DNA from 4 places in the Proteus vulgaris genome. Region 1 is predicted to be linked to each of the others. Evidence: predicted binding sites of a transcription regulator. Region 1 holds the regulator's gene; each other region holds the start of a gene.

Region 1 (4,212 bases):
GTTTTTTATCCAAAGCTTAATTTATTGCCTAAAGTGACGCCATTAAGAAAGTAATAATTTAGCTGAATGTATAATTATTGTACTTAATCACGCAATCTGTCGATAAAAAGACCAAATGACAATAGGTTAAACTCAGGAAGCAGTGGCAGGACGCCACTATGTGGGGTATTATTGGGCGTTTCGCAATTTAGTCATTGGTATACGCCCTTTCACAGCAAAATTTATGGCAAAAGAACAAACTGATCGCACCACACTGGATTTGTTCGCAGATGAACGCAGACCTGGGCGACCTAAAACAAACCCGCTTTCTCGGGATGAACAGCTTAGAATTAATAAACGCAACCAATTAAGACGAGACAGAGTCAATGGTTTACGTCGAGTTGAGTTGAAATTAAATGAGGACGCTGTGAATGCACTTAATGAGTTGGCGACTGCAAGAAATGTTAGCCGTAGCGAGCTTATTGAAGAAATATTACTAGAACAATTGGCGCAAAATCACGCCTTGAAAATACATCAAAATGAGAATAGCTAGCAGCTAAACCACACAAATTCGACAGAATTACACTGCTATTTTCGTCAAAATACGTTTTTTAGTTTTCTATTATGAAAACAAGATGTTTATTTTTCACTAGTAATTGTTCAAACACAGACAAATATACTCTAACTATTTTGAAGTGTGGCTAGGTGGTAAGTAAAGGCGTTACTGGTACATACAAAGTATGTAATTAGTACGAATTAACGTAGCCAACAACGCAACAATTTGAAGTATAACGAATATAGAATAAAAGAGGTTATCTCACTTTATGGCAATCATAGGTATATTCTTCGGCAGTGATACCGGCAACACTGAAAATATTGCCAAAATGCTTCAAGAAAGACTGGGGGCTGATAATGCCGAAGTTCATGATATCGCAAAATCCAGTAAAGAAGATATCGAAGCATTTGATATTCTGTTACTAGGTATTCCTACTTGGTATTATGGTGAAGCACAATGCGATTGGGATGACTTTTTCCCAACACTAGAAGATATTAATTTTGACGGTAAGCTGGTTGCACTGTTCGGTTGTGGCGACCAAGAGGACTATGCAGAATACTTCTGTGATGCAATGGGCACAATCCGCGATATTATTGAACCTCGTGGTGCTGTCATTGTGGGTCACTGGCCAACAGAAGGTTACCATTTTGAAGCCTCTAAAGGGCTTGCAGATGATAATCACTTTATCGGCCTTGCGATTGACGAAGACCGTCAACCAGAATTAACCGAAGAGCGTGTTGATGCTTGGGTTGCTCAAATCAAAGAAGAAATGAGCCTAGATGAAATTCTGGGATAAATAAATACTCAATATTGAGAATGATAATTATTCAATGGTGTGCTAAGATAGTGTGATAGGTAGGGGTGTTTATTTTTAAATATCATGCCTATAATCAATAAGGTTATTTATTCACCCGAGTGTTAATGAATCAACCCTATTAGTGAGCACAAAAATTAAATTCACCATTAGCAACAGGATTAAATCCGCATGACCGACAATAATAAAGCGTTAAAAAATGCTGGGTTAAAAGTTACACTTCCTCGCTTAAAGATCTTGGAAGTGCTCCAGGATCCTGAGTGCCATCATGTCAGTGCTGAAGATCTCTATAAAAAACTCATCGATATCGGTGAAGAGATTGGTCTGGCAACCGTGTATCGCGTCTTAAACCAATTTGACGATGCTGGTATTGTTACCCGACATAATTTTGAAGGTGGTAAATCAGTATTTGAATTAACTCAACAACACCATCACGATCATTTAATTTGTCTTGATTGTGGTAAAGTTATCGAGTTTACAGATGATGCGATTGAAGTGCGCCAAAGAAACATCGCTGAACGTCATGGTATCAAGCTTTCCAATCATAGCCTTTATTTATATGGCCACTGTGCTGAAGGCAATTGTAAAGAAGATAGCCACGCACATGATGAGAAATAATTCATTCTGGATAATCTCTCAGTAAAAAAAAGGAACTGTCTACAGTTCCTTTTTATTGCCTAAAATCCGAGGATAACTCTACTTAGCCACACTGATACTGTGTTTAATATGTTTTAAATGAACCACGATAGTAAATGTAACAATGACTAACAGTGACCAAGAGCCCCATTTTCCTGCATGTACAGCAGACCAAGCACCAATTTGGTTAGGATATTGCCATACGCCAAAAAATGTACCGAAATTCTCAGCAAGCCAAATAAAGAAACCTATCAGAACAAAAGCCAATAATAGTGGCATTTTTCGCTCTGTATCATAAGGCGTAAAATAAACCACACTACGGGCATAAAGACCTAAAATAAAGGCAGTTAAATACCAGCGATAATCACCGATAAAGTGATGAGAAAAGAAATTAATATAGATAGCGAGCGCAACCAAAGTTGCCATCCAATAAGGTGGATAATGTTCAATTCGTACTTTTAAAAAACGCCATGCTTGAATTAAATAACTTCCTACCGCGGAATACATAAACCCTGTAAATAAAGGGACTTCCCACAATTTAGTGTAAGCAAAATCAGGGTATTTCCACGATCCAATTGCCGCTGATGTTTTAAATAATTCCATCACAAAACCAACAATGTGGAAAAAACAGATCGCTTTTAATTCATCCCATGTTTCGAGTTTTCCCCATACCATCCATAATTGGAAAGCAATAGCGAGAATAAGTAAAACGTCATAACGAGGTATCCCTAATATTCCTTTACTTGGTGTTACAAATAAAATAAAAAAGAAAAATCCCGCAAATAAACAAGAACGCGCTTCTTTCACACCAAAAAAAAGAAATTCAACAATAAATCGTTTTATACCTTTAAAAGGCTTCAATGGTGGTTCTAATAAAAAATCATCCAATCGCTTTAACATGCTTCTTCCTGAAAACGTGCATTATTAAATAGTATTCAATGCAGAATAATAAATTAAGGAGAGATAAAATGAATGAGAAGAAATTTGCCATAGAATGAAAAAACGCACAAGGATGAAAAGGACGAAAAAGAAAGGATTTAAAAATAAAGGTATTTACCCCCCACTACGATACCCACTCTGACTGCCTTTTAGGGTAAATACCTTACGCAAATTTTGCGAAATAACTGAAGCTCAAGAGATAAACATAACCCACTCACATTTATCTCAGACGACATAACATGACATGACGACTTTACTTCTACTTTTTACTACTGCTGACAACTTCACTTTATTAACGAGGCTAATTTTTGAGAATAATATTTATTCTTTTTAATTTATCCCTACTCTTTCTATTAGTTATTTTTACTTATCGTAATCGTATTTAGCTTTTTATTTTTATTCAGGATAAAGTGCAATTAATACACTTTATCCTCACTCTGATATTAGAAAATAGTAAATGGCATAATTACGTTAAATTTAACGTCTTTTTCATCTTGGAAGATATTACCAAAACCACCTTCATAACTTGGGATATCGGAATGGTTATCATAACGGGTATAATGAAGCTTAAAGAGTGTCCCTTTAGCGCGACCTTCTTGAACCGTATACATAATATCCGCATTCCACGCACTTTCTCTGATGCGCTGACCTTGATCATAAATGGCTTTACCACTTGGTTTAGCATCCCATGCATAAACATAAGAAGTACCTACCGCCCAGCCAGATAGATCCCAATTTTTCAGGTCGTACATTACACCCGCATAAAGTGCTTTTTCACCGTTGGCGTTAAAGTCAGAACGACCATCCCACCACACATCAAGACGACCATTTGATGTCGCCCAACCCGGAGTCATACGTTGTAAGAAATAACCTTGATTACCTTCAGCTTTAACCCATGTTCCTTCTACTTTGAAGTCAAATACATTGTAGGTATAACCAAAAGTCAGTGCTTGTAACCATGCCAGCCCATCATAAACATCATTAACGCCACCACCGGTCACTTTATCTTTAGCACCGTAGAATTGGTAAGACGTTCTTAATGCATTGTCAGCAATTGGGAAATCATAAGAAACTTTACCAAAATACTGATCGATATAACCATCAGCCTGACCAAATGCAGCTTCTAACACAAGGCTGTTTTTAAAATCATATTTGGCGCCGAAAGAGTGAAGATAGCTGATATTCGTTTCTAGATCAGCTTTACGGAAGTTATACATATTCCGATACCATGGTGCTTTGTATTCATCTGTCCACATATAGGAGAAAGATAATTCACCACTTTTATCGA
Region 2 (4,212 bases), 450 kb from region 1:
CACAGGGATAGATTTTTTTTTATAAAAATTTAATGATTAATTAAGAAATACGTAAAAATGCGTGTTCAAGATCTTCAATTAAATCATCTACATTTTCTAATCCAATATGAACACGGAATAATGTGCCAGTAAATGTAGGTTGTGTTTCATATTGGCGCATCGCTTTAATGTCATTAGGTTGATAGCCTAAAATTAAAGATTCAAATCCTCCCCATGAGAAAGCCATTTTAAATAATGAAAAATTATCTAAAAAAATCGCAAATTCTTCAGGTGAGAGAGCTTTCTTCAAACTAAAAGAGAATAATCCGTTACTACCTGTGAAATCACGCTGGAAATATTCATGTCCTGGACAAGAGGCTAGCGCAGGGTGATAAACGTTATCAACTAATGGATGTTGTTTTAGCCAACGAGCAACTTCCAATGCGCTTTGCTCATGTTGCTTCATTCTCACTGGTAATGTTCTTAATCCTCTTGCTGCCATATAAGCAGTATCAGGATCAACACATTGACCTAATAGATAGGCATTTTCTCGTAATTGTTCCCAACAACGTTCATTCGCTACAGCAAAGCCTAACATGCCATCAGAGTGGCCATTAATATATTTTGTGGCAGATTGGATTGAAATATCGACACCAAAAGTAAGTGGTTTAAGCAGCAATCCTGCCGCCCAAGTGTTATCAATCATAATAATGATTTCAGGATTATATTGGCGAACGGAGCTGACTATTCCTTGTAGATCTTGAATTTCCATCGTAATTGAACCGGGGGATTCAAGAAAAACAATTTTTGTTTCAGGTCGCAGTAGTTGACTGATGTTTTTACCTATTAATGGATCAAAATAGGTTGTTGTGACTGAAAACTTACGTAAGAGGTGATCACAAAAGTTTTGCGTTGGATCGTAAGCTGATCCAGTCACAAGAATATGAGAGTCTTGCTCAACAAACGCGAGTATAGACTGCGTAATAGCTGCTGCACCTGAAGGAAAAAGTGCACAACCTGCACCTTGTTCTAATTCAGTTAGGGCTTCTTGTAAGGCAAAATGAGTGGTAGTACCTCGACGCCCATAAAAAAGTGTACCCTCAGCACGTTTTTTAGTTGCTTCACGTTTTTGTGCAACTGAATCAAAAATAACAGATGAAGTACGTTGTATAATTGGATTTACTGCGCCGAGGGAATATTTTTTAGCTCGTCCAGAAAGGAGGAGTGAGGTTTCTTGTTTTTTTAGCGTCATCCTTAATACCTTCTTTTAATTGATGGTGTGTTTACTTCACGTTAATTCATTTTTTGGATAAGTACAAAAGGCGATCGATGTAGTTGATAAAATTTCACGTTACGTGAAATAACGATAATTTGTCTTAAAAATCGACAAATGAAAAAAAAATAGCCAAATAGTAATGATAATTACTATCAAAATGCTTCATGTTTGATATCATTTGAGCGTTTTCTCTTTCCTGATGGCAAACAGGATGATTGTAAGCGAACGATTTTGGGTAAGTAGTGACGGAAAACGTCATTGCTGAATAAATAAATAGATAAAAAAGAGAGTAAAAGGCCAACTGATGCGTAATTTGACAGCTTCTATTCTATTGGCAATCGGTCTGACAGGCTCTGCTTTTGCGGATACGACTCCTGCCACACCAACTGAACAGCCAACTACTGCTGCCGTTTCTTCAACAGCTTCTACACAGGGAACTGCTACAACCGCAACACCAACAACAGGCTCATCTGCGAATACCAGCAATGAGGCTAAAGTACCAGGTTCTGAACCTGCTAAGCCTGAGGGTGAAAATACTTTACCTGCAACGGTTGAAAACGCAGAAAACACGGAAAATACCCCGTCTGCGACAGAAAATACATCACCAGCAGTAGAGCCAGAAATGGTTGCTGGTGGTGGATTTGCAGAAGATTTATCTGTAATGGGCATGTATCGTAATGCCGACTTAGTCGTTAAAAGTGTCATGATTGGCTTACTGTTAGCTTCTATTGTGACGTGGGCGTTATTTTTCGCCAAAGGAAGCTATTTACTCTCATTACGTCGTCGATTAAGAAATGAAACAGCGCAATTAGTTGATGCTAAATCACTTAATGATGCTTTAACCATTAGCAAAAAATTTGGTAATAAGAGCGCGACTGCTGATTTCTTTAATGATGCTGAATTAGAGCGTACTTACTCTCAAGAAAGTAAAGTGGCATCAGGCATTAAAGAACGTGTTGAAATGCGTATGGAACGTCGAGTTGCTGCCATTGTTCGTGAATTAGGCCGTGGTAATGGCTACTTAGCCACTATCGGTGCAATTTCTCCATTTATCGGTCTTTTTGGTACGGTTTGGGGAATTATGAACAGCTTTATTGGTATTGCACATTCTCAAACGACTAACTTAGCGGTTGTTGCTCCGGGGATTGCAGAAGCCTTATTAGCGACTGCGATTGGTCTGATTGCCGCTATCCCAGCAGTTATCATTTATAATATTTTTGCTCGTATGATCGCAGGTTATCGTGGTGAAATTGGTGATATTGCAACAGGTGTGGTGACATTAGTTAGCCGTGACTTAGATATCGAAAACAGCAAAGCAAGGTAATGAATTATGGCAATGCGTCTTGGTGATGATTCAGGTGATGATAATGAATTACATGATATCAATGTGACGCCTTTTATTGATGTCATGTTGGTTCTGCTCATTATCTTTATGGTAGCCGCGCCTTTAGCTACCGTTGATATAAAAGTAAATTTACCCGCTTCAAGTGCAAAACCACAGCCACGCCCTGAAAAGCCTGTTTATTTGACCATTAAGTCTGATAAGCAAATTTTCATTGGTGAAGAAATGGTCACGCATGAAACGATGGCTAATGTGTTAGATACGATGACACAAGCAAATAAAGAGACCACCATCTTTTTCCAAGCAGATAAAAGCGTTGATTATGAAACGTTAATGGCTGCAATGGATTCGTTAAGAAAGGCAGGGTATCTCAAAGTTGGATTAGTAGGGATGGAAACAGTCTCTACAGGCGGTTAAAGTTTAGAAATACGCTATTCAACTAAGTATTATTACGCTATTTTAAAAGCACTTTATTTGTCGTTGTAAAATGATGAATAAGGTGCTTTTTTATTGTGCAAAAAATCATACTTATATTTTTTTATTGTTTTTTGTTATTAATGAGATAATTAATAAAATTGAGTTAGAATAAAATTTAGCTTTAGTCTTAAATAATATTAATAATAGGTAGGTTAACTTTAAGAATAAATAATTAATTAAGTTTACTTGGTAATACCGTGCTGAATCAATTAATGCTAAGTAGATATTATTATTTCAACTTACCTTACATTAATATTCATTAACTCTTCATTTTTTTTCACTTTTTGATTTGTTGATATTTTGTTTTTTAAGTTAAATTTTTCTATAACCATATGATTGGTAATGTTTTTATGTGAATTTGATTTAAGTGTAAAAATGCTTGCGCAAAAAATCTTATTGGATATAATGCACCCACGTTACAAATTGAAACATTTTGTAACGTGCAAGAACGCCTAATTTGTTTATTATCTAAGTTATCCGTATTTGGATACTTATTTTTTTATTGCACCAGGTAGACCGTTGTTTTCAGTCATTCCAATTTCTGGTAAGTAGATTTTATTTACTTATTCAAACCACTTCTTATTTTTGATAAGCGGTGAGTAAAATAAAACGTGAAAGGCAGAGAACTACACATAGCATTTTATTATTTTAATAAATTTAAAGGCCATAACATTTCGGTGTTATGGCTTTTTATTTTATTGACTGATTCGGTTGTTATCATTATTCCTATCCGTTCCTATCCGTTCCTATCGTTCCTATCGTTCTTATCGTTCCTATCGTTCTTATCGTTCCTAAATAGGGGATGTGCTTTGCTTTTATCTTTTTCTTTATCTCCTATTCTTTATAAGATCTTTGTCTGATTGAAAACTACAAACAGTTAACAAAGAGCTTTTCTATTTTTTAGATTTATGACCACTTTTTTTATCTATTCTCACAAAAAAACGAAATATGCTTTATTTGGGGATTTTTTATCGATAATTTGTGCTTTTTTTATCCACAATAACAACATGGATTTAACATGAAAATTTATTTAGGTTAATTTCATTATAAACTCGATATGTTATAAAATAACTCAATGTAATTATCCCGAATGATTACTAATTAGTAATTATTAATGATCTTATCTTTTGAATGTAAC
Region 3 (4,212 bases), 760 kb from region 1:
GTACTTATGGACATGAACTGAACAATTATGAAAACTCATTAGGCATTTACCAACTCTCATGGGGTAATGCACTAAAAACATTGCCGACAATGCGTTGCTTAAGCACAGGGTATTCGTGTCGTAGTCAAGTAAAACGTATTGATAATATTGAGCTTAAACACCCACTACAGGCGCTATTGGAGATTATGCCATGATATGGAAACGTGAAACGACAATCGAGCATCTTAATCATATTAGCCAAAATAATATGATGAGCCATTTAGGTATTGAATTAACGTGCCTCGGCGATGATTATCTTGAAGGAACAATGCCTGTTGATCATCGTACAAAACAACCTCTAGGTTTGCTGCATGGTGGTGCTTCTGTTGTTTTAGCTGAAACCCTAGGATCGGTTGCTGGGTATCTTTGTACCGAAGGTGAACAGAAAATTGTGGGTTTAGAAATTAACGCTAATCATATTCGTTCAGCCAGAGAAGGTAAGGTGAGAGGGGTATGTAAACCTATTCATTTAGGGCGTTCTCACCAAGTTTGGTCAATAGAAATATTTGATGATGAAGATCGTCAAGTATGTATTTCAAGATTAACCACATCAGTTATTTCTTAAGAAAGTAAAAAATTAAATGCACAAAGTGAAATACTCGCTTTGTGCGTTTTTATTTATAGATAATGAGAAAAAGAATAAAAATAGAGAACAAAAATAGAAATTATTCTTTATTTAGATTTTATTTTTAATGATAATCATTATCTTCATAATAAAAGAAAAGACGCTCACAATGTTAACTATTTCAAAATTCAACACCGCAGCATTATTAATTGCAGGTTTATTACTCACCGGATGTGATAATAATTCTACCTCTAAAACGAGTAATGATGTAAGTAATATTCCAGTACAAACTATTTCTGGTTTTAATATGGCGTATCCCACTTCATTTTCAATGAGCAGAGAAGATACTGAAAACTATTTTAAAATATTGCCTGATAATGTTCAGGACGTTACAACAGAAATGATAGTTTATAAGTCAAAGCCTATTTGCGATTTATCAGAAGTTCGTCTGGTTTATTTTAAAATGGCCGATGCAATGACTTACGATGTGGATGCTGGAGCACAAGGCATCGTTGATAATATTGCGATAATTGATGGTATGAATGAAATTTCTACATCAATAAAGCCATTAACCATTCCGAGTGTTGAAAGCAGACATGTTCTTTTTGAAGGGAATATGGCAAGAGAAAATGTAAGCTATGAAGGTGTTTTAGTGGCAGATCTAAGCACAAATCGCGTTTGGCAATTACAATTTATTAGTACAATAAATAGCCAGTCAAACAAGCAGAAATACAAACAAATTATTGAATGTACAAGAGAACATATTCAAACCATTTCAATTAATAAATAAGTTCAGCAAACACACAATACAATAAGAAGTTATTCCATCAGTGGTGCTATCTTATCCCGCATAACAAGCATAAAAATGAAACGTGTGCACAGTAAACATCATCGTGTAGATACATATTTTTATGCTTTTTTCTCTCGATTTCAGTGATAACATATAAAGTGTATTTATATTGCAACTTATATGCTTATTGTGCGAAATATAATAAAAATTAAAAGTTTTATTTTTTGTTATAAAAAAAGATAAAAGTGATATATTACATAGCGTTAAAAATGAAATTTAACAAATTTAACGCAATAATAGAACAAAAAACATACATTTGCATAATATCCTTTCAAAAGACATGGTTGAAGTGATAAGGGTTATCATTACCATTAGTGTCAGGAAAGATATCAATCTCCTTTCGAAATGAGGTCAGAAATGACAAACAACGTTGAAACTTTTTCTCTTAACGACACAGCTTGGCAAGGCATTGTACTGACGGATAATGCAGCAAAACATATTTGCCATTTAGTTGAGAAAAACCCTGAAAAACAGGGGCTTTCCTTAAATATCAAACCCTCTGGTTGTACTGGGTATGGTTATGTTATTGAACTCGCTACAGGCCCAAATGAAGATGATATTGTGTATGAACATAATGGTGCAAAACTGTTTGTTTCATTAAAAGCAATGCCATTCATCGATGGGCTTGTTGTTGATTATGTTCGTGAAGGACTTAATCAAATGTTTAAATTTAATAATCCTAAAGCTCAAAACGTCTGCGGATGTGGTGAGAGCTTTGGGGTATAACATAGTGAAGTCAGATTATGTCTCAGAGCAATGTTGAAATTGGTGATGAAGTTCAGGGATGGCTAAGCGATCACCACTATAAAGAAGGTTTTTATACCGATATATCAACCGATACCTTAGAAAAAGGATTAAATGAAGCGGTTGTACGTGCAATATCGGCAAAAAGAAACGAGCCAGAGTGGATGCTGGAATTTCGTTTAGATGCTTATCGCCATTGGTTAGAAATGGAAGAGCCGCATTGGCTAAAAGCAGATTATCCATCGCTTAATTATCAAGATTATAGCTACTATTCTGCACCTTCTTGCAGTTCATGTTGTGCTAACGGTAGTTGTGCTGGTGGTGCAAATGAAGCAGTAACTAGTGATAAACAAGCTGCGCAAGATTATTTAACTAAAGAAGTTGAAGATGCCTTTAACCAACTGGGTGTCCCCGTAAGAGAAGGGCAAGCGGTTGCGGTTGATGCGATTTTTGACTCTGTTTCAGTTTCAACAACATATCGTGAAGAGCTTGCTGAACATGGCATTATTTTCTGCTCATTTAGCGAAGCTATTCAAGAATATCCTGATTTAGTACGTCAATATTTAGGCACCGTTGTATCAAGCCATGATAACTACTTTGCCGCACTAAATGCCGCAGTCGCGTCTGATGGAACTTTTGTCTATATTCCAAAAGGGGTACGTTGCCCAATGGAGTTATCGACTTATTTCCGTATTAATGCGGCTCAAACAGGTCAATTTGAACGAACTATTCTGGTCGCTGATGAAGGCAGTTATGTCAGTTATATCGAAGGTTGTTCAGCGCCGGTTCGTGACAGTTATCAACTTCACGCCGCTGTGGTTGAAGTCATTATCCATAAAGATGCTGAAGTAAAATATTCTACTGTACAAAACTGGTTCTCTGGTGGCGATAGTGAAGGTGGCATCCTTAACTTTGTAACTAAGCGCGCTATCTGTGAAGGCGAAAACGCCAAGATGTCGTGGACACAGTCAGAAACAGGTTCTGCAATCACTTGGAAATACCCAAGCGTGATTTTAAAAGGGGATAATTCTACTGCTGAATTTTTCTCGGTTGCTCTAACTAATGGCAATCAACAAGCAGATACCGGTACTAAGATGATCCATATTGGCAAAAATACCAAATCAACCATTATCTCTAAAGGTATTTCTGCGGGTAAAAGTCAAAATAGTTACCGTGGACTTGTGAAAGTTCTCCCTAGTGCAAAAAATGCCCGTAATTTTACACAATGTGATTCCATGTTAATTGGTACGCAATGTGGCGCACATACTTTCCCATATGTTGAGGTAATGAATAACTCAGCACAGCTTGAACACGAAGCGACAACGTCACGTATTGGTGAAGATCAACTGTTTTATTGTCGTCAGCGTGGATTAAGTGAAGATGATGCAATCTCAATGATTGTAAACGGATTTTGTAAAGACGTGTTCTCAGAATTACCGCTGGAATTTGCTGTAGAAGCACAAAAATTATTAGCAATCAGCTTAGAACATAGCGTTGGTTAAGTATTAATCAAATTCTGGGTGTAACGATACCGAAGGCATATATTATGTTAGATATTAAAAATTTACATGTCAGTGTTGAAGGCAATGAAATCCTGAAAGGACTAGATTTGCAAGTTCGTGCAGGTGAAGTTCATGCGATTATGGGGCCAAATGGTTCAGGTAAAAGTACCTTATCTGCAACACTTGCTGGTCGTGAAGAATATGAAGTAGATGAAGGTTCTATTACTTTCAAAAATAAAGATTTATTAGAATTAGAACCTGAAGATCGCGCAGGCGAAGGTATTTTTATGGCATTTCAATATCCTGTTGAAATACCCGGTGTTAGTAATCAGTTTTTCTTACAATCTTCAGTGAATGCAGTAAGAGAATATCGTGGGCAAGAGCCGTTAGATCGCTTTGATTTTGAAGATTTTATTGAAGATAAAATCAAATTACTGGATATGCCTCAAGATTTGTTAACACGTTCTGTTAACGTGGGATTTTCAGGTGGTGAGAAAAAACGTAACGATATT
Region 4 (4,212 bases), 990 kb from region 1:
TAATAAACTGACTAAAGTCGATTTACCTGAACCATTATGACCGAGCACAATAGTTAACCCAGAATCTGAAATACGCAGTGAGGGGATTGATAAAATAGTACGTCCACCGCGATCCATTTGAATATTTGAGAGTTCAAACATGGTCACTCATTTATAAAATAATATTCCCCCATTTATTGTACGATGAGCAATAAATGGAGGAATAAGAAAAATTTACCAGCGATATTTAGCATTCAATAAAACAGAACGGGATTGACCGTAATAACAGTAATAATCACAACCAGAGAGATATTCTTTATCAAGAATATTGTTGATATTTAACTGTAATTGCCACTGTGTATTGACGTTATAGATTGCAGCCATATCCCATAATGTTGCACTTGGTACAGTTAAATCACTACTCTTAGGATTATCTTTAGATTTACCTAAATAACGAACACCTGTTCCTAAGGTTAAATCTTGAGTTCCAGTAATTGGAATAGTGTAGTTACCCCAAGCAGATGCGGTATGTTTAGGAATTAAACCTGCTTGTTGTTTACCTTTATTACCTGTGTCATCAGTTTGCATATCGGTATAGGTATAATTGGCTTTTAATGCAAAACGTTCCGTTAATTGCATTTCACTTGTTACTTCAACACCTTTTGATGTCACTTTACCAGTTTGTGTTGAAACAGAAGTCGTTGGGTTTGCTACAAGAGCATTTTTTTGTGTGATATCAAACCAGGCAATATTAAAGTAACCATCCATAAAATCAGGTGTGTACTTTATCCCTGCCTCAATTTGATCGCCTTTTAACGGTTTATACAGATCTTTCGTCGCAGGGTCGATAGTGCTCATCACCTCAAAAGACTCAGAATAGCTCACATAAGGAGAGAGACCATTATCGGCTAGATACATTAATCCTGCATTGAGGCTAAACTCACTATCGGTACGTGATTTGTCCTCATTTTTTGTTTGTGCTTTATTTTCTGTTTTTACCCAATCTTGACGTACACCGGCTACTGCAACCCAGCGACTATCAAATTTGGTTTGATACTGTGAATAAAGGCTATATTGTGTTTTGTCGATGGTGCGATTGACATTATTAGCAGGATCAAGAGGAATATATTTACCGTAAACAGGGTTCCACGGATTAATCGTACCAAAATTGTAATTATCTTGTTCATCACCTTTAGTTTGGTGATATTGCAATTCAGCACCCGCTAATAATGTATGCTCGAAATTATCTGTATCCCATTCACCAACAACATTATTATCAAAAGAGATACTTTGGTTTTTACCATCACGGAAAACGATGCCACGATTCAGTTCTGTTGCGGTAATATCTGAATTAGGGAAGGCATAAACGCTACGCAATAACAGATCGTTATAATCATAATTTAGACGTTGAGAAAAACGCCAAACATCATTGATATTACTTTCTAATAAATAACCCGCTGAAATTTGAGTACGTTTATACTTATCGTAACCTGGTTCACCTAAATTTGTTGAAGGCTTAATTTTACCAAAAGGAGATGAAATCAAAGTGCCTGCGGCAGGAAAGAACGGGTTAGTTGGTGTGCCATCATCATGCAAATAAGTTGCCATAAACGTCAATGATGTATCGTCAGTCAAGTTAATCGCAACACTTGGTGCCAGATAAATACGCTCACTATCTGTGTGAGATAATTCTCCGTCTGATTTTTTCATTAACCCAACAAGGCGATAGCGCACACGTTTATCATCCGTGGCACTTGAAACATCAAAACCTAACCCACGTTGATCATTATTTCCAACTTCAAGAAATACTTCATTTTGGGGTTTAAAGCTGGGTTTCTTTTGTACTACGTTAACAGCACCACCAGGTGTAGATTCACCAAATAATACAGCTGAAGCACCTTTTACAACTTCAATTTGTTCAAAACCATAAGGTTCAAGTAGCCATGTATAATAACCATCACGAAAGAGACGACTGTTATCTAAATACGTTGCAGCTTCAAAACCGCGCACACGAAGCCAGTCAGTATCGTTATCGGCACCAAAGGGTTGAGAAACGACACCTGACGTATAACGTAAAGCTTCATCAAGTTTTTGAGGCGCATGTATTTCGAGATCTTTTTGAGAAATGACAGAAACGGATTTAGGCGTTTCTTGCAAACTAGTATTTACTTTTAATGCTTGAGCACTAACGACAAGCTTTTCTACTTGTTCTGTCTTTACTGCTTCTTCTGCAAAAGCCTGTGTAGCCAAAACAAAAGGAAGGGTGGCAGAACAGAGCAATGCCACCGGTTTTAATTTAAATGCATAAAGATTAATCACAATAAGCCACCGAATAATAATGATTACTATTAGCACTATTATTCATGCAATCGATACTAAGGTAAATTAATTTATGCAAAAATGTCTATAAATAATAATTTTTTAGATTAATTAACTGGTTGTATCAATCCAAGCAAGGCGACCACCGACAGAAGTGCTGCGATGTGATGCATTGTGGCTTAAACACAAAGTTCGCATACCTGCAGCTTGTTGTGAATACCAAGCCCCTCCGCGCATTAAAGAGCGTTGACCATAATTTCGTAAATAAACCTGATCATTGTCCTGTTGGTTTATTGCTGGATATAATCCTAATTCTTTAAATAATGTAGGTATTTCAATACTATTTTCTGCTGTTATTGCATTAAAATCACCATCCATTAATCCCGCAGGATAACCATTATCTGTTGGTGTGCCGTTATAGTGTTTTATTGAAGTTGATAAAATGGGAGTGCCTGCATTTTTGTCACAATGATCTGAAGGGGCATCGTATTTTGCGCTATCGGGATGATTGATGGGCAATAATTGCCCCGTTGATAATGCTATTGAATGCCATTGCTCTGTTACAGAGGGATCACCACAGAATACTGAATCATTATCTTTAATTATCTGTATTTCTCCGGCATTTAATTGCATACCGCTTTGCCATTCCCAAAGGTTGCCACATAAATCACTAATACCAAACTCACTATTATCATGATACCAATTCGACCATTGCGGTCCTGTTATTGTCGTGGGATCACCTGTAGTAAAGTCAGTATCACCAGCTTCTTTACCATCAACGCGATTAACAGATTGCTCTGGATGAAGAAAACTTCGTCCATAATCTGTATTGCCATCTTCAATCATATTGTGGTGGCGACACCACAGCATTAAAGCAGCCCATTCTGCATGGGTACTTAAATGAAATCCCCGCCCTGTATGTTGTGCATATTGCTGAAAACTCAATAAATCTAATAATGTCGCCGGTTTTTGGTTAGGCAAACTTAACAACTCACCTTGATGCAATGAAGCGGGGTAACACGCATAGAAAAATCCATTCTTAACTTTTTCATTTACAATAAATGCAGAGTGAATAGTATCATCAAGATTATCTGATACCTCATTTAATCGAAAATAAGGAACAACGTACATATAGTTAGGTTGGCCTTTTGCTGAGTATAAAATAGTTCTTTTTCCTGCTGACTGTGACTCAACTTTTGCCCGTAAAGGATCGGGTGAATAGATATCAAACATGATTATTCCTTATCTTGATCAAGTAATGTTACCCAATAGCCCGTTTCCCATTTCACAGGTAAAAATTGAGTATGGTAATCATAAAAAATAGTGTCTACATCGAGGTGAGAAAAGCGATCAGGGTGTAGCCATTTAGCCATTTGTAAGATTGCAATAAAACCAAAAGGGCTGTCATAAAATGAATGCCAAAGGGCATATACTTGTTTATTTTTAACCGCATCGAGTGTTTTGTAGGCAAGCCGTTGCATTAAAATTTCAAGTTGCTGTTTTGCCAAATCTAAATTTGCACCAGGCCCTAAGTTAATCCAATCACCTGACGGGTTATAGCCACTCCAATCAGCCCCTGTTAAAAAAATTTTATCGGGTTTGGCATAAATCACCGTTTCTTGGTTCAAAACCCCATAAGTGCCTTTTATATATTCTGAACCTAAGTTTTGCCCACCTGCATTTTGTAGCATTTGTCCCATACTGCCATTGCCATAAGAAAGACAACACTCAGGTGTAAAGCCCGCTGCTCGTTCAAATAACACATTAGGGCGTTTAAATGTTTTTTTTCCTAATTGCTGAGAAATATAAGTGAGTTGTTTTTCACGAAATTGATTCATGGCTTGGCTTTGTGAAATATTACCCAGTAAATTCCCCATAATAGATGTGCTAATTGGCGTGTTATTAAGTGGGTCG

The links. Region 1 encodes Fur, which represses iron uptake genes when iron is present. Its sites were predicted from a motif close to ATAATAATGAGAACNACTATCAA; they were not measured.
Region 2: the regulator Fur is predicted to act here: its motif matches at 1,389-1,411, upstream of exbB (tonB-system energizer ExbB).
Region 3: the regulator Fur is predicted to act here: its motif matches at 1,744-1,766, upstream of sufA (Fe-S cluster assembly scaffold SufA).
Region 4: the regulator Fur is predicted to act here: its motif matches at 2,312-2,334, upstream of LW139_RS10525 (TonB-dependent siderophore receptor).

Annotation. Positions count from the first base shown of each region.
Region 1 covers NZ_CP090064.1:1,151,306-1,155,517, reverse strand. The annotation lists gene ybfF (esterase) at 1-20, shown strand, start outside; gene ybfE (LexA regulated protein) at 224-532, shown strand; gene fldA (flavodoxin FldA) at 804-1,331, shown strand; gene fur (ferric iron uptake transcriptional regulator) at 1,521-1,967, shown strand; gene LW139_RS05475 (DUF817 domain-containing protein) at 2,046-2,885, opposite strand; gene chiP (chitoporin ChiP) at 3,368-4,212, opposite strand, start outside.
Region 2 covers NZ_CP090064.1:699,218-703,429, forward strand. The annotation lists gene metC (cystathionine beta-lyase) at 41-1,231, opposite strand; gene exbB (tonB-system energizer ExbB) at 1,560-2,579, shown strand; gene exbD (TonB system transport protein ExbD) at 2,586-3,014, shown strand.
Region 3 covers NZ_CP090064.1:1,914,015-1,918,226, forward strand. The annotation lists gene ydiJ (D-2-hydroxyglutarate dehydrogenase YdiJ) at 1-194, shown strand, start outside; gene LW139_RS09400 (hotdog fold thioesterase) at 191-604, shown strand; gene LW139_RS09405 (hypothetical protein) at 774-1,394, shown strand; gene sufA (Fe-S cluster assembly scaffold SufA) at 1,812-2,180, shown strand; gene sufB (Fe-S cluster assembly protein SufB) at 2,198-3,700, shown strand; gene sufC (Fe-S cluster assembly ATPase SufC) at 3,745-4,212, shown strand, end outside.
Region 4 covers NZ_CP090064.1:2,137,786-2,141,997, reverse strand. The annotation lists gene LW139_RS10530 (ABC transporter ATP-binding protein) at 1-141, opposite strand, end outside; gene LW139_RS10525 (TonB-dependent siderophore receptor) at 214-2,298, opposite strand; gene LW139_RS10520 (SUMF1/EgtB/PvdO family nonheme iron enzyme) at 2,410-3,531, opposite strand; gene LW139_RS10515 (ABC transporter substrate-binding protein) at 3,534-4,212, opposite strand, start outside.